2 regions of the Rossellomorea sp. NPDC077527 genome follow, and region 2 is predicted to be linked to the other one. Evidence: a T-box and tRNA genes for the amino acid it is inferred to sense, from the RefSeq annotation. Region 2 holds a T-box; the other holds one or more tRNA genes.
The links. A T-box is a leader RNA that pairs with one kind of tRNA and senses whether it is charged. The one in region 2 lies ahead of thrS (threonine--tRNA ligase), so its partner is inferred to be a tRNA-Thr.
Positions count from the first base shown of each region.

Region 1: it has a tRNA-Thr gene. The T-box ahead of thrS (threonine--tRNA ligase) is inferred to sense a tRNA for this amino acid. The anticodon was not compared.

Region 1 is NZ_JBITVL010000005.1:252-5,183, reverse strand. Features, by position in the region: gene ACIGG7_RS17110 (hypothetical protein) at 1-39, shown strand, start outside; gene ACIGG7_RS17105 (metallophosphoesterase family protein) at 179-2,224, opposite strand; tRNA gene ACIGG7_RS17100 (tRNA-Glu) at 2,581-2,655, shown strand; tRNA gene ACIGG7_RS17095 (tRNA-Val) at 2,696-2,771, shown strand; tRNA gene ACIGG7_RS17090 (tRNA-Thr) at 2,799-2,874, shown strand; tRNA gene ACIGG7_RS17085 (tRNA-Lys) at 2,886-2,961, shown strand; tRNA gene ACIGG7_RS17080 (tRNA-Leu) at 3,028-3,112, shown strand; tRNA gene ACIGG7_RS17075 (tRNA-Gly) at 3,120-3,194, shown strand; tRNA gene ACIGG7_RS17070 (tRNA-Leu) at 3,202-3,290, shown strand; tRNA gene ACIGG7_RS17065 (tRNA-Arg) at 3,355-3,431, shown strand; tRNA gene ACIGG7_RS17060 (tRNA-Pro) at 3,437-3,513, shown strand; tRNA gene ACIGG7_RS17055 (tRNA-Ala) at 3,525-3,600, shown strand; tRNA gene ACIGG7_RS17050 (tRNA-Met) at 3,623-3,696, shown strand; tRNA gene ACIGG7_RS17045 (tRNA-Ile) at 3,725-3,798, shown strand; tRNA gene ACIGG7_RS17040 (tRNA-Ser) at 3,805-3,897, shown strand; tRNA gene ACIGG7_RS17035 (tRNA-Met) at 4,065-4,138, shown strand; tRNA gene ACIGG7_RS17030 (tRNA-Asp) at 4,244-4,320, shown strand; tRNA gene ACIGG7_RS17025 (tRNA-Phe) at 4,366-4,441, shown strand; tRNA gene ACIGG7_RS17020 (tRNA-Tyr) at 4,478-4,561, shown strand; tRNA gene ACIGG7_RS17015 (tRNA-Trp) at 4,677-4,750, shown strand; tRNA gene ACIGG7_RS17010 (tRNA-His) at 4,768-4,840, shown strand; tRNA gene ACIGG7_RS17005 (tRNA-Gln) at 4,849-4,923, shown strand; tRNA gene ACIGG7_RS17000 (tRNA-Cys) at 4,926-4,932, shown strand, end outside.
Region 2 is NZ_JBITVL010000008.1:28,315-36,655, reverse strand. Features, by position in the region: gene ACIGG7_RS21100 (hypothetical protein) at 33-383, opposite strand; gene ACIGG7_RS21095 (ATP-binding protein) at 516-1,769, opposite strand; gene ACIGG7_RS21090 (YitT family protein) at 2,240-3,097, shown strand; T-box leader at 3,230-3,451, shown strand; T-box leader at 3,487-3,711, shown strand; gene thrS (threonine--tRNA ligase) at 3,763-4,968, shown strand; gene pyrH (UMP kinase) at 5,202-5,930, shown strand; gene ACIGG7_RS21075 (GNAT family N-acetyltransferase) at 6,008-6,472, shown strand; gene ACIGG7_RS21070 (GNAT family N-acetyltransferase) at 6,495-6,914, shown strand; gene ACIGG7_RS21065 (4a-hydroxytetrahydrobiopterin dehydratase) at 6,931-7,242, opposite strand; gene ACIGG7_RS21060 (aromatic amino acid hydroxylase) at 7,239-8,341, opposite strand, start outside.

The sequences.
Region 1 (4,932 bases), on a different contig from region 2:
GATCAAAAAGAAGTTGCAAAACAAAATATCTTATCATGAGATGAAATTAAATGATCTGTTTTAGTAAGGGGAATAGGTAGAAAAGGTCTGTTCTGGATTAAGTATTAAAAAAGCTGACAATCTGCTTTTATGAGATTGTCAGCTTATTAGAAAGCTTTATCTGATGTGAATCCCGATGCTATGGCATGATGACCTTGGATGCTGGACGTCCATCTGAATAAGTCAATAAGCCAATATTATTCTCTGTTTCAATGAGGGCAGAACCCTTTATAGGCTGATAACGAATGCTTTCCTTCCATATATAATCGGGGGATACGCTGTTTTCATGTTCTGCTTGCACAAGGTCAAACTCTTGATTACAGTAGCGGTAGAGTGTGCGATTGATCCTATCTCTGGCATTCAGGCTCACCATGAATTTTATAAGGGCTCCGGAAAATCCCGAGTAACTCATATTCTTTATCGGACTGCTTGTAAACTGATGGATTTTCAAGCTGCGTCCATCTGGAAAGGAAATATCAGATTGAACCGATGAAGCTGAATGAACATCACCGGATAAAATCATGCAGTCGCTTGGATTCCAAAGAGATACATGTTGAAGGAATGCGTTGAAGCCCATTCCGTTGTACTTCCAAGCTTCTAGATCAAAGTTGCTTTGCACAGGAAACCCAAGTGTACTTAAAGGAAGCATGTAGGTCTGCAGAAAGTTCTCTATTAAACCAATTCCATAAAGGGGGGAGGGAGATACAAGGATCAGGGGGTCACCTGAATTCCACCCGGATTCTTTCAGCTTGGCCCCTATCGTGTTCCACCCTTCTGAATTAAGTAGATTTGGTCCAAGTTGCCCCTCATCTATGCGCACCCCAACCTTTACCGGTTTTGGTTTATTGGCATAATCCCGCTGTGTTCTAGTATCAAGAAAAACGGCTTGTGGTGCAGTGGGGGCGGTGAATTGCCAAGAATCATAGTTCCATAGGGAATGGACCCAATTCTTGTGAGGGAGTGCCCCAAGGTGAAGAGAGTCAAAATAGGTTTGCATGATTTGGCCGAAATGGGTATAGGTATCAGGTTCATTACCCCATCCTTGGAAAAGCCAATAGGATGACAAACCATTACTGATGACATGTCTCCCTAATGGTGCATTCCAAACCCCTGCCTTCCACTCCTGTGTCAGGTTCCAATCATCAGTAATATCGTGATCATCAAATATCATATAGGTCGGTGTGTTCGCTAATAATCTTCTAACAGAGTATATTGCTTCCATTACATTAGCCAGGTCTTTCATCTGCTTTTGGTACCGGTCCTGAAGTTGTTTTCTTTCTTTTTTATGCTCATTGGAATCTTCATTCTTGAATGCAAAATAGATTTCATCCTGATCCAATGCTTCTTGAAAGGTTTTGAACAGGCCTTCTTCATGGGCGTGCTCCCATAATGAGGGACTCCAGGATAACAGGTACATGGCTGCATAATCACCAAACCTTAACAGATGATTGGCCGCATTTCTGGAAGTGAACCTGCAGAAGTGTTCCGAAATATATTGCCGGCCATTGATTTGTTGAAGTCTACTTCTGAAAATATCTTCTTTCAATCGAGGTTCAACTGAGCCTAGGTCTTCCTCTTGTCCCATCAGCTCATGACCAAGCTTTGTGATGATCTTGAATACGGGGTCTGCTACATCATCGGCATAGATTTGATCCCCCATTAAAAATAGAGAGGGAGGTCTATCGGTTTTTGTAGCGGATGAAGAAATGATTTTATCTGCCTCTGACATTGTATCGAGTCCCAATCCATGAAGCTTTCGACATGAGCCGTATAGAATATTCGAGGGACTCTCTTTATTGATCATAAAGGTGGGGTAAGCAAGATTTTCGTAGACAATCGAGTGTGGATGAGCAGGAGAAAGTAAGTCGAAGCTATCGAGGTTCAGTGATTCATTACCACTTTCGAAAAATATATTGTACCCAAGTAATTGATCTGTAGGAAAGAGTCCGCTATGTGGAGAAACATTGATCATACTTATAAATAGGTTCCTTCCAGCTTGAATCGTTCTCGTCTCTGTCTTACAGGCTAAGTTTGTATAGTCTGTAACTCGAGAATTTCCATTATGTTCTATCATAAACAACTGTGCTTTCATATCATATGGTTTGCTTAATGCAATCCAGAAAAAGACTTGTGCAGGGTCCACCCGCCGAACAATCGGACCGCACAAAATCGTTGGAAGCTCCATGGTTCCATCACCTCATTCATAATCTACTATTATCGTATTCACCGCCTATAAATATTGTGTAAACAAGCTTGCATACTTAAAGAAGTCTTATTAGCTGGTTATGTATCGTTAGGTTGATTGTTTATCCACCCTTTGTTTGCATTAGCTCAATGAATTTGACCTAATTTAAATTAGATATTTATTATTTTCCTATTGATTAGTACTTTGAAGATGTGGTATATTCTTCTTCGGCTTACAAAAATGGATTTGATAAGCAGAAAAAAATCATTCTTTTTTTATAAAACAGAAGTTGACTTCTGCGAAATCGGATGATATAGTAATACTTGTCCTTAAGCGGGATGCTTATAATAAAATACGGCCCATTGGTCAAGCGGTTAAGACACCGCCCTTTCACGGCGGTAACACGGGTTCGAATCCCGTATGGGTCACCAAAGTTTTTTGTGAAAGCAAAATAACTTACCATTATATTGTGGAGGATTAGCTCAGCTGGGAGAGCATCTGCCTTACAAGCAGAGGGTCGGCGGTTCGATCCCGTCATCCTCCACCATTTTTCATTATATAAAGTACTCACCGTGCCGGTGTAGCTCAACTGGTAGAGCAACTGACTTGTAATCAGTAGGTTGGGGGTTCAAGTCCTCTTGCCGGCACCATTTGGTTTTTCGAGCCATTAGCTCAGTTGGTAGAGCATCTGACTTTTAATCAGAGGGTCGAAGGTTCGAGTCCTTCATGGCTCACCAAAGATTTTTGCGATAGCAAAATATCTCACCGTGTGATTTTCGATCATACGAAAATCAACATTATATGCGGGTGTGGCGGAATTGGCAGACGCACCAGACTTAGGATCTGGCGCCGCGAGGCGTGGGGGTTCAAGTCCCTTCACCCGCACCATTTATTCGCGGAAGTAGTTCAGTGGTAGAACACCACCTTGCCAAGGTGGGGGTCGCGGGTTCGAATCCCGTCTTCCGCTCCAAAGACTTGCCGGGGTGGCGGAACTGGCAGACGCACAGGACTTAAAATCCTGCGGTAGGTGACTACCGTACCGGTTCGATTCCGGTCCTCGGCACCAAAGATTTTTGCGCTAGCAAATTATCTTTCCTTGCGTTACTTAGTAAAAAACTATAACTCATTTAGCGCCCGTAGCTCAATTGGATAGAGCGTTTGACTACGGATCAAAAGGTTAGGGGTTCGACTCCTCTCGGGCGCGCCATATATCGGGAAGTAGCTCAGCTTGGTAGAGCACTTGGTTTGGGACCAAGGGGTCGCAGGTTCGAATCCTGTCTTCCCGACCACTTCTTTTTTTGGGGCCTTAGCTCAGCTGGGAGAGCGCCTGCTTTGCACGCAGGAGGTCAGCGGTTCGATCCCGCTAGGCTCCACCAATTTTATAACTTATTTATTCGTGGCGGTGTAGCTCAGCTGGCTAGAGCGTACGGTTCATACCCGTGAGGTCGGGGGTTCGATCCCCTCCGCCGCTATTACATGATACATAACGAATGATTATAAGGACCCTTAGCTCAGTTGGTTAGAGCAGACGGCTCATAACCGTCCGGTCGTAGGTTCGAGTCCTACAGGGTCCATTATACGGAGGAATACCCAAGTCCGGCTGAAGGGATCGGTCTTGAAAACCGACAGGGGTGTAACAGCCCGCGGGGGTTCGAATCCCCCTTCCTCCTCCATATTTTCTTTCATGTTTATATCGTCGCGGGGTGGAGCACGACCGAATAATCTTCGGAGCGTTTACATCAGCGCACCGACTGAGCAGCAGCTTGAATAAGCTTACTGAAGTCGGGGTGGATTTATTGAATTCAACGTGGGATATGGAAACTTAATAATTTTTTATCGTCGCGGGGTGGAGCAGTTCGGTAGCTCGTCGGGCTCATAACCCGAAGGTCGCAGGTTCAAATCCTGTCCCCGCAATACCATTTTTGGCTAAGACAGGTTATTCCTTGATGAGTCACGTATGGATAGTTATTTTTGCTAGCGCAAGATAATGAAACCTATTTTGCTAGCGCAAAAAGCTTTGGTCCGGTAGTTCAGTTGGTTAGAATGCCTGCCTGTCACGCAGGAGGTCGCGGGTTCGAGTCCCGTCCGGACCGCCATTTTTGAAAAATGTTCTTTTGATAATTAAATCTTCTATATAATATGGCTCAGTAGCTCAGTTGGTAGAGCAATGGACTGAAAATCCATGTGTCGGCGGTTCGATTCCGTCCTGAGCCACCATTTATACTTAAGAACCTTTAAGTATTTATTTTATTTGGAGGGGTAGCGAAGTGGCTAAACGCGGCGGACTGTAAATCCGCTCCTTCGGGTTCGGCAGTTCGAATCTGCCCCCCTCCACCAAGATTTTTTACGTAGCGTCAGTGGAGTAAAATAATCTTCCATAAACGATGCGCAGTGAAGCGGAGCAACATACTCCAAACAAGTAGCACCAAGTTTTAAACTTATATCTAATCATAGGGGTATAGTTTAACGGTAGAACGAAGGTCTCCAAAACCTTTGGTGTGGGTTCGATTCCTACTACCCCTGCCAAAGAAATTTCAAGCGTGGCGATTGTGGCGAAGTGGTTAACGCACCTGATTGTGGTTCAGGCATTCGTGGGTTCGATTCCCATCAGTCGCCCTTTATATTGGGCTATAGCCAAGCGGTAAGGCATCGCACTTTGACTGCGACATGCGTTGGTTCGAATCCAGCTAGCCCAGCCAACGGCGGCA
Region 2 (8,341 bases):
TATTAAGTGAATCATAATATAGTTATGTAAACTCATTTCGGTTCATTCCTTGAAGTCAGTGTATAGAACCTTCCATTGAACCCGATGACATCAATATTCATCATGTTCTCAGGGTCATTAAGACTTTGGTATTGTCGATTGATGCGGAGGGTGAATAGACCGGAAGAATTGGTCCCCTTTACGTCAGCATACTTGATTCTTTCCGTTATATCCCCATTGATACTTGTCATTTCGATAATGGAACAGTCTTCTTTACAGTCAATCCCATACTCCTTTTTTAGCCACTTTTCATAATCATTTTCAGTTGGTTTGTTGAGTATCGAGATAATACTGAGTGTTATGACGACAACAATAAAAAAAAGAAAGGTGCGTCTTTTATTCATGATTACATTCCTTCCTTCCAAAAAGTATGTATTGGAAAATCCTGATAGAATAAGTGTATCACAGTTAGAGAGGGAAGGGTGATGGAATCCTCATAAGAAAAGAGCTTAGAATGACTAAGCTCTTTAATGGTGTTATTGATTTGTTATAAGAGGAAGTTTGATCCGAACGACGGTTCCTTTGTTCAATTCACTTTCGTATTCAATCATTCCCCCCATTTCGCGAACGAGCTTATTGGTCACCATACTACCGAGTCCGGTTCCTTTTGTTTTCGTCGTATAAAAGGGTAAGCCGATTTTCTTTAATTCCTCTCCGGTCATCCCTTTTCCGTTGTCCGAGATCGTGATGATGATAGATTTAGAGAATGGGTCTTCTTTTAGACAAATCGACATTTCGCCTTGACCTTCAATGGATTCTATTCCGTTCTTTATGACGTTCATAATGGCTTGTTTCAAATGGTCCTCATCCCCTTTAATATGATGGGAGCCTGTCCCGTCAAAGAGAATGGTTGTGTTGGAATAGGCTGCGAAGGGACTTAATAGGTCCACGCAATCACCTATGACGTTTTCAAGGTTGAGATTGGACAATTGAAATCCGCTCGGTTTTGCTACGTTCAGGTAGTCGGTAATGATTTTGTTCGTTCGATCCAATTCATTCAGGATAAGTGGTGAGTACTTCTTCAATCTAGCGTCCTGTGAGTCCTCACTTAGATGTTGTATGAATCCTCTTACAGTTGCAAGGGGATTGCGGATCTCATGTGCGATGGAAGCCGCCATTTGTCCGACCATATTCAACTTGTCCAGATATACCATTTCTTCTATTTGTTTATTGGTGCGGACTAAATGTTCGATGATGTATACCAAAGCTAGAAATGTAAAATAGAACACCGTAAAGTACGTAAAATAAAATGGCAAGTGCAGAATTGGAATGAATGCTTTAATGATGGCGATGTAAAAAAGTGCGTGAATGATAAAAATGACGGTACTTACCAATAATTTGTACTGTGTCTTCAATAGCATCTTTCGAAAGAGAATACCGATTATAAACGGAAGCACTGATACAGCAATGCCTACGGCAACATAGGGACCTCCGATCAGATACCGGAAAAAGATCACGCAGCAAAGAACGATGGAACCAGAAAGGAAGCCTGCATAAATGGTCACAATCAATATCGCGATCATCCGTAAATCAAAGTGGGTTTCCCCAAGAGTTTCAATCGGGTACAGCATACATAATAATGCGCCGAATGATGCAACCAGCCCGTATGTGATTTTGTGTTTAAACGCGGATTCCTGTTTCTCTTTAAAAGGAAACAATACATTGGCATTATAAGCAAAGGAAAATAAAATCGTAATATTGACCAATAGTGATTTGATTAATGTAATCAAAAGCAAAGCCTCCAAAAAAACTACTAAACTAAGGGATAAAAAACCTCCCCAGAGCTCATACAAACATGAACATACAAATAATAAAAATACTTCATTTTCCCGTATTAGTCAAATCTTACTATCTTATGAGGGACGGACCTCCAAATAGAACAGTTATTTCTCTTGCGCATTTACAGAAAAAGTAGTGTTAAAGCATGTTTCAAGCGTTTTTCTTTTTCTTTTGCCTTGTCTGAGTTCCTTCATTTCAAGGTCCGTCCCTCATGATTTGAAGGTATTTTAGCTGGGCGAATAGAATATATAGATTATACAAGCCCTTTTGGTGGGATGGATCAGGAGAAGGTACATATTCGGTGAGTAATGGTGGTCTTTAGGTTTATCGGATTTCAGCGCCTGTATCGTGAGAATATCTTATACGAGGAGGAATGAAGATGGAAGGTCAGATCATACATGAACCACAGCAGGTAAAGATCATGCATAAGAAGATTCCCCTGAAAGAAGTGGTGAAGCGGGCCATACTGATTACGGCAGGTGCTGTGATTATGGCTGTCGGCCTAGAGATTTTCCTCGTCCCCAACCAAGTCATTGATGGAGGGATCGTCGGTGTCTCCATCATGCTCTCGCACATAACCGGCGTAAAGCTCGGACTTTTTATCTTCATCTTAAATATCCCTTTTTTCTTCATCGGTTATAAACAAATCGGAAAAACCTTCGCATTCTCTACCCTTTATGGCATTGTCATATTATCTGTGTCTACTACTTTTCTGCACCCAGTCGCAGCTTTCACTCAAGATATTCTACTGGCATCCTTATTCGGAGGCATTGTCCTCGGGATAGGAGTAGGTATGGTCATCCGTTATGGAGGTTCACTTGACGGGACAGAAATCCTCGCAATCTTATCCAGTAAAAGGCTTCCCTTCTCAGTCGGTGAAATCATCATGTTTGTAAATCTTTTCATATTAGCAAGTGCAGGCTTTGTGTTCAGCTGGGATAGAGCCATGTATTCATTACTTGCCTATTATGTGGCCTTTAAAATCATAGATATTACGATAAAAGGGCTGGATGAATCAAAATCCGTCTGGATCATTAGTGAAAATTATGAAGAAATCGGAGATGCCCTCCTGCACCGGTTAGGTAGAGGGGTTACCTATTTAAGGGGGGAAGGAGCCTTTTCAGGAGATGATAAAAAAGTGATATTCTGTGTTATCACCCGTCTGGAAGAGGCAAAGTTGAAAGACATTGTGGCAGAACATGATCCATCCGCCTTTCTCGCCATTGCGGATATTGCAGAGGTAAGGGGAGGAAGGTTCAAGAAGAAAGATATACATTGATTTGTGAATGGTATTGTGGGCTGGTACTTGTCGGTATGATCTTGGTTATTTTTGTATAAAATGACGCTTGACAGTTAGTAAATACTCCCATATAATTTCAATAACACTTTTATACGAATTGGAATATACTATATGAAAGCAAAGAAGAGGACATGATTCATTCAATCTTCTCTTAATCAGAGATCAGGGTCACCGGCTGAGAGCCTTGAAGAGAAATGGATGTTTTACCGCCTTGGAGCTATCATGGAGAAGGTGCAGTATCCATGATCGGGAAAACCGTTATCTTACTTAAGCGAAGAGTTTCTTTATACTCTTTGAAATTAGGGTGGAACCACGACCGCACTCGTCCCTTGGTTAGGGATGAGTGCGGTTTTTTATTTTTGAATAAGCAAATCGCTAAGAAGAGGACACAAATCATTTTTACCTTCTTACCAGAGAACAGGGTCATGAGGCTGCAAGCCCTGAAGAAAGGGAATTGATTTACCACCTCGGAGCTATTATGGGGAAATCAAAGTATCCATAATCGGGAAAACCGTTATCTTACTTGAGCGAAGTGTTCATGTTGTTGAGCACTTCGGAATTAGGGTGGTACCACGACCGCATTCGTCCCTTGGTTAGGGATGAATGCGGTTTTTTATATAAAAAAATCTTAAGGAGGAAATAAAATGATGTCTATCCAATCAGAAGTTGAAAAGAGAAATCATCGAAAATTGGGTCAGGAGCTTGAATTGTTCATTTCCATGGAAGAGGCCCCGGGGATGCCCTTTTATTTACCGAAAGGCATGCTGTTACGGAATGAACTGGAGGATTTCTGGAAGAGGGAACACAGAAAGGCAGGCTACCAGGAAATCCGGACACCGATCATGATGAAACAAGAGCTTTGGGAGAAGTCGGGTCATTGGGATCATTACCATGAAAACATGTACTTCTCAGAAGTGGACGATCAGAAATATGCCATCAAGCCTATGAGTTGTCCAGGTGCCGTACTCATTTATAAAAGTAAGAAAAGAAGTTATCGTGAATTACCCCTCCGCTTTGGAGAGCTCGGGTTGGTTCACCGCCATGAGCTTTCCGGATCATTGAGCGGATTATTGAGGGTCCGTTCCTTCACTCAAGATGATGCCCATTTATTTGTCAGGGAAGATCAGATTCGTGAAGAACTTCATAAAGTCCTCGATCTCATTGATCGTTTCTATGGGAAATTCGGTTTTGACTACAAAGTCGAGCTTTCTACTCGCCCGGAAGACTTTATGGGATCTGTAGACCTTTGGAATCAAGCAGAAGATGATCTAGAAGGAGTATTGAAGGATAGAGAAGTTGATTATCATATCAACGAAGGAGACGGAGCCTTCTACGGACCGAAAATCGACTTTCATATTCTTGATATTCTCGGAAGAAGCTGGCAGTGTGGGACGGTTCAACTCGATTTTCAAATGCCTGAAAAATTTCAGTGTCAATATATCGGTGAAGACAATCAAGCCCAGATGCCGATTATGATCCATCGTGCTATTTATGGTTCCATTGAGCGTTTCCTTGCTATCATCATAGAACATTTTGGAGGTGACTTCCCTCTTTGGTTAGCTCCTCATCAGGTGAAGATCCTTCCTATTTCTGAAGCTCATAACGCCTTTGCCGAAGAAGTAAAGTTTCAGTTGGAAAATGAAGGTTTAAGGGTGGAGTTAGACGATCGAGCTGAGAAAGTCGGATTGAAGATCAGAGAGGCAGAGATGCAGAAAGTTCCATATATGATGGTGATAGGGGATAAAGAACTTCAGCAGCAATCGGTGTCTCTCCGAAAAAGGAAGGAAGGTAACCTTGGGGTAGTTACAATGAAAGAAGTGATCATGAAACTTAAAGACGAGTTGATATAAGTAGGTGATTGATTGGTGCCTTGTTGAAATGAGGTTAATTGTGGAAAAATTCTCTTGACCAATTCCTGTATATTTAATACACTAACAGAAGGAAAATTCTGAATACAATGAAAGGGGGAGGAGAAATGAGCACTTTTTATCTAAATGACCATACCATTTCTTCTTCCTATTTAAGAGCTAAAAAGTAAATCATTTTACTTTTTAGCTTTTTTTATGTCAAGGGGGGAAGCCATTTGAGTTACAAAAGAGTTCTAATAAAGTTGAGCGGGGGAGCTTTGGCAGATAAAGAAGGGAATAATTTTGGTACAGCAGAGCTTGAGCATATTGCCAACGAAATCCTGTCCATTGTAAACATGGGAATTGAAGTGTCATTGGTAGTTGGAGGAGGAAATATATTCAGGGGTAATTTAGCTGATAATTGGGGAATTGATCGTGTGGAAGCGGATAGTATCGGTACACTTGGAACGATCGTAAACAGCTTGATGCTGAGAGGAGTGCTCAAAAGTAAAACGGAAAGAGAAGTAAGGGTCATGACGTCCATCCCTGTCTCGGCAGTGGCTGAACCTTATATCCGTTTAAGAGCTGTCCATCATTTGGATAAAGGATACATTGTCATTTTCGGAGGGGGAAATGGCCAGCCTTTCGTCACGACGGATTATCCGAGTGTCCAACGAGCGATCGAAACAAATAGTGATGCCATTCTGGTAGCGAAACAAGGAGTGGATGGTGTATTCACTTCCGACCCTAAACAGGATAAAGAGGCAAAGATGTACCATAATCTAAATTATGATGACGTGGTTAAGAACAATATTAAAGTCATGGATCAGTCAGCGCTCCTATTAGCAAGGGATTATAAGCTCCCGGTGCATATCTTTAACTTTAATCAGGTGGGAATTATGGAGAAAATATGCTCCGGACAGAAATGGGGCACTTTGATTAATCATGGTGAGACTAAATTGTAAGCGGATGACGGCAGTTGAAACAGGAGTTTCCATAATAGGACAATTCCTTGACTTTTTTCTATTAAAAGGAGACGCATATGAGTTTTACTTTTCAAATGATGACTCAGGAACAGGCAGAATGTATAGCAAATACATGGAAGTATGAAGGAGAATATGCTTTTTATGATATATCGGCAGATGAAGAAGATTTAGCAGAATTTCTGGATGAAGGGAGACGTGGAAATGCGACTTTTTCGGTTCTCAATGAAGGGAAGCTGATTGGTTTCTTTTCATTCAATGACTTGAATGATGGAACGATTGAAATCGGATTGGGAATGAAGCCTGGTATGACTGGAAAAGGCAAAGGACAAGAATTCACGGAAGCCGGATTGGAATTCGCGCGAAGCAAATATTCTCCAAGTGCTTTCAGTCTATCTGTGGCCACGTTCAATCAACGTGCGATCAAAGTGTATAAGAAGTCAGGTTTTACCGCTCTTGGAACATTCATTCAAAAGACCAATGGTGGTAGCCATGAATTTCTTAAAATGGAATACCATCTATAGAAGAAGTAGGAGTGTTTGAACGGTGAGCGTTAAGATTCTGAACCAATTTGAACCGGATAAAATGAAAGAAATAAAAGATGTGTATCATTCAGTAGGGTGGCTTAAACATACAGATGAAATTATATCCAAAATATTCTTGAGGAGTGATATCGTTTCCCTTGCTGTTTTTGAAGGGCGTATTGTGGGGGTTGGCAGAGCTTTGACGGATGGGGTCTTCAACGCGACGATATATGATGTAGTCGTCCACCAGGATTATCAACGAAGGGGAATCGCGAGTCAAATTATGAGGGATCTGTTGGAACAATTGAAAGACGTATCTTGTATCTTACTGGTATCGACTTCAGGAAATGAAGCTTTCTATAGAAAACATGGCATGAAAAACCTGAAGACCGGTATGGCAAGGTACCTTAATCCAACATTGACGGAGGAATATCTGGAATAAAAAAAGGGCAGTCACATCAGTGACTGCCTTCTGATCCATCCGTACCTTCAAAGATACAATCAAACTCATCAGCCAGGTCAAAATCAACGTCTGTAAGACCTTTCTCATGCCAAGAAGTCAATTCTACAATAATCAGCTTGTATTGAATCGTTATGAAGGGATGATGATTTACTTCTTCTGATCGTTCGGCCAATTTGTTAACAAAACGGATCCCTTCAAGATAATCTTTGAACCGATAGCGCCTTTCAATCCATTTACCATCTTTCAACTCCCATTTCTCAATGGACCTCAACTTTTGGGAAATGGTCGCCTCATTCAACTTCTTCATACGATGACACCTTTCCTGTCATAGATCACATCAAGACCATTTTCAATCAAGCGCTGAAATCGATCCTGTTCACTTAAATGAAGCAAATCTCTAAGAAGTTCTTTCTTTATACATGCTTCCGGATCATGAATTTCCAAGAGTTCGACTATCTCTAGTCTAAGAAGCCATTCTTCAGGAAAATCTTCTTTTAATTTCCCTACTATGCTGTGAACTAAATCGATAGAGAAATTGACTTCACGCAAATCACGCACTTCTGCAAAAAGATTTTCCAAAGGTGTAAGCGGCTCAGATTCACCGTCCATTTCTTCATGAATGGAAACCACATTGCCAAAGTAAGCATCGAAGTCAGCAGCATGGGGGCGTGCAGAAACGATAGCAGAACCGACGGCTAAGTCATATGTTCCCCATGTGGGATGGAATAGAATCTGTTCTCCATGAGTGACCAGGCATTCATCTATGGTCAAGAGGATGGGGTGTTGATGGTGAAAGACAATGTCCGTTACATGTCCCGAAACTTCTATGCCGCTTTCAAAGGTGATTTGCATCATCTTATTCAATTCTATGCCCATCTTCTTCAATTCAGCTTCTGTTTTACTTTCTAAACAGGTCCCATCTTGAAGGTAACCGATTGGGGCACCGAATCCATCGGCATGACGTTCCGTTCCATGATGACTCAGTTGCTCATTTTGCACGGATAGAGCAGTCGGCCCTGTCGTCTTTACATAGATTGCCTCACCATCAGCGTCTTTGATTATTTCTTTAAAGACCCCTGTAATCTGTAGGCCGGAATTGTATTCAATATGAGCCACTTGATTGGAGTGAATCGCTTTCTCGATTGAATTTGTACCTCCTTTTCGGAATGCCATTGTTTCACCAAATTTTTCTACCTCATCAATCAATTGGTCAAAGCTTTCGCATACAAATAATTGAGTTTGCATGGATGTGACATCATAGCTTGTTTGAATAGCATCATGTATAGAGAATGGCCGCTTATTCACCTCATTGGATAAACTGTGCTTGCTCTCACCAACCGACGAAAGCAGTCCGGCACCGAAAATCTTTGGTTGATGAAATTCTCCGATCAATCCAAATTCGACGG